One region of the Lysinibacillus sp. UGB7 genome, then DNA from elsewhere that is predicted to be linked to it. Evidence: riboswitches for the same ligand, from Rfam matches in the RefSeq annotation. Region 1 holds a riboswitch; each other region holds the start of a gene.

Region 1 (3,141 bases):
TACATGCCTACATGATCGGGGTCTGTTCCGGTTTTTTTACTCTTAAAGAATAGTAGATCCCCTTTTTGTAATTGATTTCTCGCAACATATGTCCCTTGTTGAATCATATAATTTTCATTATACGTGCCTAGATCTACACCGTTCTTCTCGAAAATGTACATTAAAAATGAAGCACAAGAAAATTTGTAAGGATATGTAGGCTTGTATTCTGTATTGCTGTATGTAGCCTTTCCTATTAAGCTTTTCCCTGTTTGAATTAGTTGGTCCGCTTTCGTTGCAACGGCTTGTGCGTTTTTTTGTGCATTTGTAGTTGCGGCCTCTACTTCTATTGGATGCATAGTAGCTGGAACCATGCCCAATGAGCTAAAACCTAATGTTAATGCTAATGTAGTTGTTAAAAATTGTTTTTTCATGCTGTGTGTTACCTCCTGTAATACTAGCGATTGGAATAATACTGTTGGCTAGTGATTGGAATAATCGTAGCATGAAAAAGTAGCGGTTCTTCTAGGTAAATGTTTCCACGCGCAGCATTGACTAGGCCTTAAAGCTTGATATAAAAGGCTTTATCGTAGGAATTTACAGTTTCATTACAATTGTTTCAGTTACTGTATTATTAGCTGAAATAGGTGCCTATGTTGTTAGTGAATCCTACAAGTTGGTCTATCAAGGCAAATCGCTCCATGTCAGTGAAACTCGGCCTTGTATAGTGCCTGAAGTCGATTACTTTAAATATATTACAGCCCATAAATTAGATGGTTTTAGGGAGTGGTGGATAAAACGGGTGAAGTGACGGATAGGACGGGCAGAGTGGTGGATAAAATTGCCGAAGTGACGGATAAACTACTCGAAGTGACGGATAGACTCGCCGAACTGACGGGGCATCGAAGAACAATTTGAGGTACTGCAATTTATAATGTCAATTGAAGCAGCCGTCAATGATTGATGGCTGCTTTTTAGATATCACATCATTGGTTTACATTGCTTGAATCATTTCTACTCGATTCTCGAAAGGATCTCTAAACTCAAAACGTTTAAAATTGGGTATTGGAACCGCATCAATTATGTCGATTTGATGTTCCACCAATAATTTTTGCCAATAGGACAGATCTTCAACCTGGTAGGCGATATGGGCTTTTGTCGTGAATCTATCAAATCCATCCTCTGTTCCTACATGCACCTCTATAGTGCCAACTTGTAACCAGAATCCGCCACGTCCTTTAAGTGAATCTGGTTTTTCAATTTCTTTTAAACCTAATACGGTGCAATAAAAATGTTTACCATCCTCCTCAGTACCTTTTGGAATCGTTATTTGTGCGTGATGTAATCCGATAATCATTTATATCCCCCCTTTGTCTTAGTTTCCATACCTACTTCTACTAACTTCCGAATATCCCTCTTTTAGAAGCTGATTTTACCGGGGTGGCGGATAAACTACTCGAAGTGACGGATAGAACAAGCGAAGTGACGGATAGACTACTCGAAGAGACGGATAGACTCACCAAACTGACGGATAGACTTCCCGAACTGATGGATAGGAACAACACCACTACCGAAATAATTCTACTTTTCTGAAAAATATATGCTATAGTTAGAGCATAATTGAATATTGTGTAAGAATTGGTGCCAAATGAAAGTTTGGCTTAAAAGGGAAGTCGGTGAGAATCCGACGCTGTCCCGCAACTGTAAATCGGAGCAAATCACAAATGCCACTGGGGAACTGGGAAGGCTGTGAGGTGTGGATGAGAAGCCAGGAGACCTGCCAATATCTAGTACACACCAAATAACCTACGTGGAAATAGGTGGTGAGATGTGACCGTATCGGCACTGTGCGAAAACGAAAGAAATAGTACGATGTTAGGATGAATTTCGTATCGTTTCGTTCTAGTTAATTTCGACCTACAATAAACCATTTTCCGAATAGGACAATGGCTTTTTTTATTTTACAAAAGGAGAGAGAGACATGACATATACAACTACAGCAATTGGTTACCCATATATTGGGGAAGACCGCGAATGGAAAAAAACATTAGAGGCATTTTGGAGAAATGAGCTTTCAGAGGAGAACTTTTTACAGAAATTAAAGGAAATTCGCTTAGGGCGAATCGACAAGCAGCTTCGTGCTGGCTTAGATATCGTAAGCGTAGGCGATTTCACCTATTATGATAGGATGCTCGATACCGCGATGATGTTTGGTTTAGTACCCAAACGCTTTAACTGGCAAGGGGCTGAAGTAGATTTACAAACCTATTACAGTGCGGCTCGTGGTAACGATCACGCAGTAGCGTGTGAAATGACGAAATGGTTTAATACGAACTATCATTACATTGTGCCTGAATTCGAGGGACAAACATTACAGCTGACAGAAAATAAAATTCTCGCTGCTTTCTTAGAAGCGAAAGAAGCGTTTGGCATTACAGCGAAGCCAACGCTGATTGGGCCGTATACATTTTGTAAGCTGACAAAGGGCTATGACAAAATTACAGAGGCTTCATTTATTTTAGCACTACTACCACTTTATACGCAGGTTATCCAAGAGCTAATAGATGCTGGCGCCGATTGGATTCAATTAGAAGAACCATCACTTGTCACAACACTAGATGATGCTGAGATAATGCTCGTTCAGGAAATTTATACACAATTAACCGCATCTGTACCAGGTGCAAATATTATGCTACAAACTTATTTTGAATCGTTATCCGCATATGAAGATATAGTAGCGCTTCCTGTCAAAGGGATTGGTTTAGACTTTGTACATGGCTACGATAATAATATGGAGGCACTGCGTCAATATGGTTTCCCGCAGGATAAAGTTTTAGCTGTAGGTGTTATTAATGGTCGGGATATTTGGCGGGCAAATTTAGCAGAGGTTAGCACAACAGTAAAGGCGATTGAACAGCTGAGCCATGTCAAGGATTTGTGGATTCAGTCCTCTTGTAGCTTACAGCATGTGCCTATCACTACGGCACTTGAGACAAAGCTTGAACCCGTTGTAAAAAATGCACTTGCCTTTGCCGATGAGAAATTACTAGAAATTACGGAAGTGACAAAATATTTAAAGGAAAAAAATCATGCCACGAATCAAACAATTTCAGAGAGCATGAAGGCGATTGAAGCTTTAAAAAATCATCCAGTACGTAATAA
Region 2 (3,141 bases), on a different contig from region 1:
CAATTTTCACACTAATGCATTTCTGCACACAGCAATGCCTTTTCAGAATCACTAAACATCTATGCGTACGTAAAAACGGCTTCTAAAAGTAAATGCTGTGTGCACGCCAGCCGATCGGTGCGCTGCTGAACCTGAGCAGTTCTCGCCTTTACCCGAGCGCTTCTCGTCATTTCCTGATGTAATTGGGGCGGGGTATGATTCATAACATATCAAAAAGCCGTCCTAACTTATGGGACGGCTTTAAAAAGTCTTCAATTATTGAAATAACTCAGGATAGACAACTTTGGCTACTAGCTCAACCGCTTCGCCGATACGTGGACCAGGTCGACTGGATATATCAGCATCTATATAAAACACAACTTTGTTTTGAATGGCTGTAATCGTATTCCAACCATTGCGTGCAATGATTTCTGCCACAGGGTCTTCGCCGTAATTTACAGTTGTTAGAATGACTTCAGGGTTTTTAGCAATGACGTTTTCCTCAGAAACCTTTACCCAATCCTTTTTGTCAGCAAATACATTGTTCACTTTAGCCGCATTTAAAATTTCTTGTTGGAATGTACCTGAACCTGCTGTATAAATCTCTGGCTTCGGACTAATTTCCAAGTAAACATTTTTTTGTTTTTCTACATCTTTTACTTTTGCTTGAACATCAGCTATTTTAGCCTTGATGTCTTCATTTAGTTGATCACCTTTATCCTCAACACCCATGACAGTAGCAATTTGTTCAATATCTCCATAAACATCTTCAAATGAAGCTGCTGATTTAATAACAAATACTTTCACACCTGCATCTTCAAGTCCTTTTAACGCATCAACTTTACCATCAGTAGTGTAAGCAATCACCACATCCGGTTTTAATGACACAATGCGCTCGCTATTAAACGTCATAGAATCTGAAACACGTTCAATGTTCTGTGCTTCTGCTGGATATGTATCATATTCTGTAGCGCCTACGATTTTATCACCCGCACCTAATGCAAATAAAATTTCTGTATTGCTTGGCTGTAAAGACACAATAGTTTTTGGTACAGCATCAAATGTCACTTCTACACCACGATCATCTGTCACTTTATAGCCTGTTTCTTCAGCTGTATTTACTTCCTTCGATGTGTCCCCACTTTTCGCTTCATCAGTTGTACCGCAACCTACTAGGACAAGCGCTAACATTAAAATCGAAAGCCATTGAAAATTAACGAATTTCTTCACTTCACTCAATCTCCTTTTTCTTTTTCATTGGGTATGATTTACTTATAAACGGAATTTCAGCAATTCCTGCCTGTTGATTCATGTATACAGCCATAACGAAAAATACATTGGCCAGTAATCCTAAATAATCGAAAAGAATGGCTGGTACTTCTCGCTCCTCTGACACTTTGTGCAAGGCACGGTATGATTTTTTTGCTTCACTTCGACATAGATGAAGTGCAGCGGCAGCCTCCGTCCCTTGTGGTAAAACAAAGTTTTGAATTTCATCTCTAACATGTTCAACGTAAAAATCATAACGATCGCTCAGCCATGCTAAATCTCCATCAGTTACAGCTAATTTGCCACGTACTGAACCATTCACATGATAAGCCATTGGCAAAATTGCCATCAAATCGACCGCAACAACCTCAACTGTTTCTTTCTTTACAGCAGCCAAGGCTACGCCCACATGCGTTGTTAGGCTATCTGTTCGAATCTCATAATCGACCGTCGATACTTTTTCACGCATAAACGGATAACATGAATAACGCGCATCTTTTTTCAATCCTGAAACCCCACTTTCTTTCGTGAAAATATTCCTACTGGATTTGAGCTAAACGTGCATAAAAAAAACGCCCTCCCCCATTAATAGTGGAACGACGAAAATGCATAAGTAGCGTCGCTGTGACACGACATTGCCTATGTATTTGCCGCATATCCTCCTAACTTCCGAAGAGTACTTATACGCTCAAATAAAGATCGGTCTCCTGGCTTGTACAGTTCACTACCTTGTATGTAGCTATGTTATCATAATAACCTTCCCATCTACTAAAGTTATGAATCTTCGACAGTGGCTTATTTTTATGATTTTTTCTGCACTTACAGTTGCGGAAACAGCTCCGGTTTTACACCGAATTCCCGATTATGCTATGGACTAGCACCCTTATTCTGCAAGAATTATTCACTTGTAAAGCAGTTTATCATAGATTGTGATGAAAAAGTAGTTGCGAAATTGCAGAAAACTCGCTCAAAAACATACAGAACCTAGCACTATTTCCACATAACGATTAGCTATTTGTAGTTCTCCCCTGAAAATTCTATAATAATTACTGACTATAATATTTTTTCGATAACTTGTTCAATATCTAGTTGTGAATCAGTCGGTTCAAAGCGCGCAATCGTTTTACCATTGCCATCTACTAAGAACTTTGTAAAGTTCCAGCGAATATTACGACCATCTAAAAAACTAGGTGCTATTTGGAAAATAGCTTGCGCCAACATTTTTTCTTGCATATTTGCCTTCCCAAATTCGCGAAAACCCACTTCATGTTTTAAATAATTGAATAACGGATGTGTCGTCTCACCGTTTACTTGCACTAATTCAAAAATTGGGAACGTCACACCGTAGTTAATCTTGCAAAGTTGTGTTGTTTCCTCGCCATCTTCAGGATTTTGATTGTCAAATTGATCACAAGGAAAACCTAAAACAACGAAATTATTCTCGCCATATTTTTCATACATTTTTTGCAAATCCTCAAGCTGATAGGTAAAACGACATTGGTTTGCTGTGTTGACAATTAGCATAGGCTTTCCACGATAGGTTTCCATTGATAAAATTTCACCATTTGGCTTTTTCACTAAATAATTATAAATACTCATTTTTTAAACCCCTTTTATATTTTTTATGATTATAGCAATAAACCCTATTTTCTCCAATAAAAGAGGTTTAACATAAAAAAATAGCCATTACGCTTGTTTAACGAATGGCTGTCTTATATTTCTTTTTATATTTTGCATCTTGCTCTTCTTCAATTAATCTCTGTGCAATTTCCAATAGCTTCTTGTCGCTTGTGGCATCAAACAACTTTTTAAAGGATACAATAATATCATATCGAATGAGTGTCGAATGTTTCTCATCAATACATGTTTGGAATCTTTTTGCTAAATACGAAA
Region 3 (3,141 bases), on a different contig from region 1:
TTCTCGTTCAGTAAAACCGTTCCACTTTCTGGCTTTAATAGACGATACATATTTTTTAAAAGTGTTGATTTTCCACTGCCATTGGGACCAATTAAGCCGACAAATTGCTTTTCTTTTATTTGAATGCTCACCTCATGTAAAATACGCTGATCATGAATGGAGAATGATACTTGTTTCGCTTCTAATGTCATATGTTTTAGTCTCCTTCACCGAAAGAATAATTGTTACGACGCAGTAACCAAATGAAAAATGGCCCTCCACAAAATGCAGTAATAATACCAATTGGCATTTCCTCTGGCGCAATTAGTATTCGTGCAAGCGCATCTGCCCAAACTAAGAAAATCGCTCCTAATAAAGCACTAATGGGGATAACATATTTATAATTTGAACCTATAATTAACCGGACAATATGTGGAATAATCAAGCCAACAAACCCAATCGAGCCACTTACAGCAACAAGTACGCCTGTAAGTAGAGATACAAGAACAACAAGTTGTATTCGGAATTGTTGTAGATTAACACCTAATGTTACTGCTGCCTCTTCTCCAAGTAGAAGCAAATTCAAATTCCGATAATGGAGCCAAAGCAAGGCAAAGACAACGACAAAAATAATTGTTGGGATGAGTAGATTATTCCATTTAGCACCTGCTAGACTCCCTAGCATCCAGTACATTACTGCTTTCATGCCACCCTCTTGCTTCGACATCATTAATATAAAATTCGAAGTGGCTGATAAAATAAATGATACGGCCATTCCTGCTAGTAACAAGCGAAAGATAGAAATTCGCCCACCTACACGTGATAAGAAAAACACTAATACAATCGCTAGTAAAGAGCCTAAAAACGCAGCGATAGAAAGTGCGTATATGCCTAAAAATGAAAAGGCGCCTAAAATTATGACCGCCGTAGCCCCAACTGTTGCACCAGATGAAACCCCTAAAATATACGGATCCGCAATTGAATTACGAACGAGTGCTTGGATGGCAGCACCAGCAATAGCTAATCCTCCCCCAACGATTGCGGCAAGTAAAACACGTGGCACACGAATTTGCCAAATAATAATTTCTTGTGAGCGACTCCAATCTTGCTCTATCCAATTTTGGACAAGTGGAATTTTTGAAAGGATAACTTTCCAAACATACAACGGTGTTATAGAAACGGAACCAATCATGATGGCGAAAGTAATTGAAATGAATAGCAATAGGAGAAGCAGGATAGAAAGTAAGATAAATTTATTCTTTGGGAACAGGTACTGTTTCTTCATCTGTTTATTAACTCCTAGTCAAAAATGATAGATGTGAAGCAATAAAAAAAGGTATTCTACGCAAAAAATTTGCATAGAAATACCCTCGAATAAACAAAAGTAAGAAATGTATCCTTCAATTGTCCGTAATTGCTTGCATCCTCGTGGGCATTACAGGTAACAACTAATTGGCAGGTCTCCTGGCTTCGATTCATCATTGCTATGACAGCCTTCCCATTTAAAAAACAGTGGCTTATATATCATAGAATTCCTCGTTACAGTTGCGGGACAGCACCGGATTTACACCGATTTCCCTTTTAAGTGACGCTTTAAAAGGCATCACACCAATAGTATCTGAAATATTAAAATTATGACGATTCTAACATACATAATTATAGTAGTCTATACATATTTTATCTTTTTACCATATCTAAACCATGTATCTCCTCGCTAAACAGGGAATTTTACGTTAACTTAATTTATTTATAAAGTTGACACAAAGTTTTTATTTTCTTAAAATATCACTAACAACTTTACTAAAAAGAGGAGATATTATGACAACAGTAGCTGAACATGGACATCATAAATTAAGAACAGTCGACCTGGCCTACATTGGCTTATTTTCTACATTGATGATGATTGGTGCAAATATTACTTCCTTTGCACCTTTCATGGTAGTTGGAAGCGTGCCTATCACATTACAGACGTTTTTTGCTATTTTAGCAGGACTTATTCTTGGTAGTAGAAAAGGAGCGCTCGCCTGTACCGTCTATATGTGTATCGGTTTAGCAGGGGCACCTGTATTTGCTCGTTTCGGAGGGGGTTTTGGACAAATTTTAAGCCCGACATTCGGCTTTATCGTAACTTTTATTTTAGCAGCCTTTATCGCAGGGCTTATAATAGAAAAAAGTGCTACGAAAAAAAGCTATGTCATAGCCGCACTAAGTGCAATGACCATTAATTATTTACTTGGTACAAACTGGATGTATTTTGCTTATAAACTATGGGCTAGTGCACCTGAAGGATTCACCTATAAAATGGCATGGCTTTGGATGATGCCACCATTGCCAAAGGATATTATCTTAGCCGTATTCGCTGGTATTTTCGCATATCGTGTGGAAAAAGTGCTGAAAATTATTGCGGTGAAATAATACGAAACCTATTTTGATAAAAACTCCACTCAATAACTTTAGAGAGTGGAGTTTCAGACTATAGACATACTCAAAGTTGAGTTTTTACAGTAAGTCTTATTTTTTAAAAAATAGAAGTTTCTATAAGAACCCGTTGATTTTCGCTACGGCGGACGCTTTTCGCGGGCATGGCTTCAGTCCATCATTTATTTCAACAAAGTGACAAGTAACAAATCTATGCACGATGTAAAGAGACGATTGAACGCGTATGTGCGGATGCGAAGAAAAGTATGGTATGCGTTGGACAACCTTTCGAAGGATTAAAAAATTGTCCATGCAGGCGGTACTTACTTTTACTGCTATGGATTTGAAGAAGCTAGTTTATGGTCATAGCAAAGTTCTAAAGTGGCAGAAGTTGGTTAAACGTAGCGTAATACTGTCGTTAATAGTGGCTATTTGTAACTACTATTTCTGATAAAGCTTCAAAAGGTATTCGGAATGTGATCATTCCGAATACCTTTTGTCGTCAATCTGAAACTCCACTCTAGAGTGGAACTTTACTATTTATAAAATAGATATGATATGCAGTCTTCATCCATAATTTCTGCACATTTATTTGCTACATTTACGGCAAATGAAGAAGGAGGAATTGGCTTTGAAACTACAAAAAAAATGGCGTGTAGGCTTACTGACGGTAGTTGCCGTTCTGGTATTATCCGCGTGCTCAGAAAATACAGCCGATACAAAAAAAGAAAGCAAGGCTGAACA
Region 4 (3,141 bases), on a different contig from region 1:
ATTAGATGCATCAAAGCCCTATATCTTGGTTTGTAAAGCTGGCGCAAGATCTGCAAATGCCTGCGCATTTCTAGAAGATCGAGGCTTTAACGTAACAAACCTTGAGGGTGGCATGCTTGCTTATGATGGTGAGTTAGAATTTAAATAAGTGTTGATTGGAACCCTCGTTTAAGCGAGGGTTTTGTGTTTATCTTATACAAATTAGTCGGTGGAAATCTAAAGTATTATTTTCTTCAATTTTTAGAGATACTAATCTTATGTTCGACCTCCCCTGAGAAGGTAATAAAAGTAAAGTAGGATGTATCACGCTAAAAAATGTGTAGTAGCACCATTCATCCCAAAAGAGCGCCACACGCACACTAAGCAGATACCCAACAGTGGATTCATAGTCCATTTTATAAAGTAAAAAGTAACATCACGATGGGGTCCACTTCATTATTTGAATTCTCGATTGTATCAATTTTACTTATGTCGGATACGTTCTCACGTTCGTTCAATTGACTAAATTTTTTATGACTATCATTTGAATTAATTTCGTAAATAGTTTTCATAAAAAGAAACACGAACATTTTGGTAGGAGCGTAAGGCGGCGACTCCAGCGGGAAAAAGCAAGCAAACCGAGACCCTAGACTGAGCGTAACGAAGGAAGCGGCTCGGTGCTTGCCCGCGGAAAGTGTCCGCCTGTAGCGGAATATACCTATGTGATAGGAACAATTACTTTATTTTCTTTCATAATATTCGCCTTTATTGATATGAAAGTGAATGATGACATTGATTCATCTAGCAAACATTTAAATAATTGACACAAAAACTACTTTGTCGTAGATTTAAAGTAGTTGCATACAAGTATTAGGTGCCCATTGCGGGAGAATAGGGAATAAAGTGAAAAACTTTAGCGGTCCCACCACTGTAAAAGGGAGTTTCATAGAGAATACCACTAGCATGGTCTGGGAAGGTTCTATGAAATGTTGAACTTGAGCCAGGAGACCTGCCTAATTGACTTCGGATTATTATATAGACGATGGAAAAGTCTGTAGTTTATTTGTTATGAATAAACTACAGGCTTTTTGTTTTTTTCTTTATTCAAACAAGGGGATATAAATGTAAACCTGCTTGTTATTCCACTTAGTAATAGGGCAAACAGGAAAGGGGAAATTTTCATGCAATTATTACAACAAACGATTCAAAACATTCAACATGTTGACAACAAGATGATGTGGACAGCGAGAGAACGAATAGATGCCCTTAGCAAGCCACCTGGGAGCTTAGGTAAACTGGAGTCTCTTGCTGTGCAGCTATCAGGTATTACGGGAAATTTATTGCCACAGATTGATAATAAAGCCATTATTGTCTGTGCGGCAGATCACGGCGTTTGTGATGAGGGGGTGACGTCAAACCCACAAAATGTGACGGTCTTTCAAACATTAAATTTTCCTAAAGGCTTAACAGGTGTTTGTGCTATCGCAAAAATTACAAATGCAAAAATTGTCACAGTAGACGTTGGCGTAAAAGAAGATATCCCACTTGATGCGGGTGTCATCATGAAAAAAATTAAATATGGGACGGATAATATGGCAAAAGGCCCTGCCATGACAAGGGAACAAGCCATTCAATCTATTGAAGTAGGAATTGAAGTAGCTACGGGGGAAATAAGAAGTGGAGCAAATCTACTCGGGACAGGTGAAATGGGAATTGGTAATACAACACCGAGTGCTGCAATCTTATCGGTTCTGCATGCGTGTAATCCGCTTGAAGTGACAGGTTTCGGTGCAGGCGTTGGAGCAGGTGGGATTGAGCATAAAATAGCGGTCATTCAAAATGCCATCGCCTTAAACAAACCAAATCGCAATGATGTTATTGATATTCTTGCAAAAGTTGGTGGTTTAGAAATAGGCGCAATGGCTGGCGTCGTCCTTGCAGCCGCTGCAAATCGTATACCTGTGGTCATTGATGGCTTTATTTCTACTATTGCTGCCCTGATTGCCTACGAACTTGAACCAAAAGTAAAAGACTATATCATCCCTTCTCATACCTCCGAAGAACCAGGGGCAAAAATTGCAGCCGAATTGCTTGGAGTTGAACCGATGCTACATATGAATATGCGCTTGGGAGAAGGCTCAGGTGCAGCATTGGCGTTACCTATTTTGGATGCAGCTTGCTCCATGATGAAAAACATGGCTACATTAGAGGAATCTATGATGCTGTTAGAAAAGTAATTTTAGTTTTTCAAAAGAAAGAGATACAGCAAGTGCTTGTAAGAGTAGTCCCATTTTCAACAAGCATAGAGCTTATGTTATACGTTGTGTTTTTAAGAAAGTATAGGAAAACAAGCCCAAATAATAGTCACAACTTTTTGGGCTTGTTGTTATTTAATGAGAAAGAAGCTTGACTATGCCCGATTCAACTTCCGCAAAGGCAAGCGCCATTTCTTCATATAAGAAAGAATACGTAAAACGGTAATCACACCAAATAATACATATAAAAAGATATCCCCCGATAATAATTCGAGTCCAATAATAAGTCCCGCAAGTGCTGCCCATACCCCGTAGATTTCATCGCGAAGTACGAGTGGCTTACGTCTAGCTAACATATCACGAACAATCCCACCACCTGAACCGGTTAACACAGCGGCAACGATGACTGCACTAATGGGCATGTCGAGTTTGACAGCATATAGTGCGCCTTGAATCGCAAATGCCGACAAGCCGATGGCATCTGTGAAGTTGCCCCAGCGATGCCAATGCTGAATAAGATGGTGCGGAAATATGAAAAATATTGTAATCGCCGCTAAGGCAATTTGAAACATCATATCCTGTCCCCACAGTGTTGTCACAGGCAAGCCAATAAGTAAATTTCGAATGGCACCCCCACCAAATGCTGTAACAATACCAAGTATATAGACGCCGAATAAATCGTATTCTTCCTCCATCGCAATTATTGCCCCGGAAATAGCGAAGGCAATTGTCCCAATGATACTAAAAACCTCCCAAGCCATCCCTTTCACCCCTTCTAACATATAATAAACTTTAGCAATAAAGGTAAAGACTCCTGTCAAATGCTACAGAATCTATGAATTTTGCAGCCAAATTCAGTAGTTAAACACTTTTTATGAAACAAGTTCGCACATTAGCTTAGCGCATC

What was found. Region 1 has a riboswitch for cobalamin ahead of metE (5-methyltetrahydropteroyltriglutamate--homocysteine S-methyltransferase). Riboswitches for the same ligand answer to the same signal wherever they lie in the genome.
Region 2: linked by a shared signal. The riboswitch ahead of ACOMCU_RS15230 (hypothetical protein) and the one ahead of metE (5-methyltetrahydropteroyltriglutamate--homocysteine S-methyltransferase) in region 1 are both predicted to bind cobalamin.
Region 3: linked by a shared signal. The riboswitch ahead of ACOMCU_RS23415 (FecCD family ABC transporter permease) and the one ahead of metE (5-methyltetrahydropteroyltriglutamate--homocysteine S-methyltransferase) in region 1 are both predicted to bind cobalamin.
Region 4: linked by a shared signal. The riboswitch ahead of cobT (nicotinate-nucleotide--dimethylbenzimidazole phosphoribosyltransferase) and the one ahead of metE (5-methyltetrahydropteroyltriglutamate--homocysteine S-methyltransferase) in region 1 are both predicted to bind cobalamin.

The regions. Positions count from the first base shown of each region.
Region 1 is NZ_JBMGUV010000038.1:3,705-6,845, reverse strand. Features, by position in the region: gene ACOMCU_RS23650 (C40 family peptidase) at 1-413, opposite strand, end outside; gene ACOMCU_RS23645 (VOC family protein) at 974-1,336, opposite strand; cobalamin riboswitch at 1,602-1,779, shown strand; gene metE (5-methyltetrahydropteroyltriglutamate--homocysteine S-methyltransferase) at 1,961-3,141, shown strand, end outside.
Region 2 is NZ_JBMGUV010000016.1:11,806-14,946, reverse strand. Features, by position in the region: gene ACOMCU_RS15235 (ABC transporter substrate-binding protein) at 256-1,209, opposite strand; gene ACOMCU_RS15230 (hypothetical protein) at 1,211-1,753, opposite strand; cobalamin riboswitch at 1,928-2,148, opposite strand; gene ACOMCU_RS15225 (glutathione peroxidase) at 2,302-2,847, opposite strand; gene ACOMCU_RS15220 (hypothetical protein) at 2,945-3,141, opposite strand, start outside.
Region 3 is NZ_JBMGUV010000037.1:854-3,994, reverse strand. Features, by position in the region: gene ACOMCU_RS23420 (ABC transporter ATP-binding protein) at 1-191, opposite strand, end outside; gene ACOMCU_RS23415 (FecCD family ABC transporter permease) at 197-1,264, opposite strand; cobalamin riboswitch at 1,416-1,607, opposite strand; gene ACOMCU_RS23410 (biotin transporter BioY) at 1,798-2,394, shown strand; partial or broken gene ACOMCU_RS23405 (transposase) at 2,604-2,848, shown strand; gene ACOMCU_RS23400 (YdhK family protein) at 3,029-3,141, shown strand, end outside.
Region 4 is NZ_JBMGUV010000040.1:25,575-28,715, forward strand. Features, by position in the region: gene ACOMCU_RS24200 (rhodanese-like domain-containing protein) at 1-148, shown strand, start outside; cobalamin riboswitch at 835-1,011, shown strand; gene cobT (nicotinate-nucleotide--dimethylbenzimidazole phosphoribosyltransferase) at 1,161-2,216, shown strand; gene ACOMCU_RS24210 (trimeric intracellular cation channel family protein) at 2,390-2,995, opposite strand.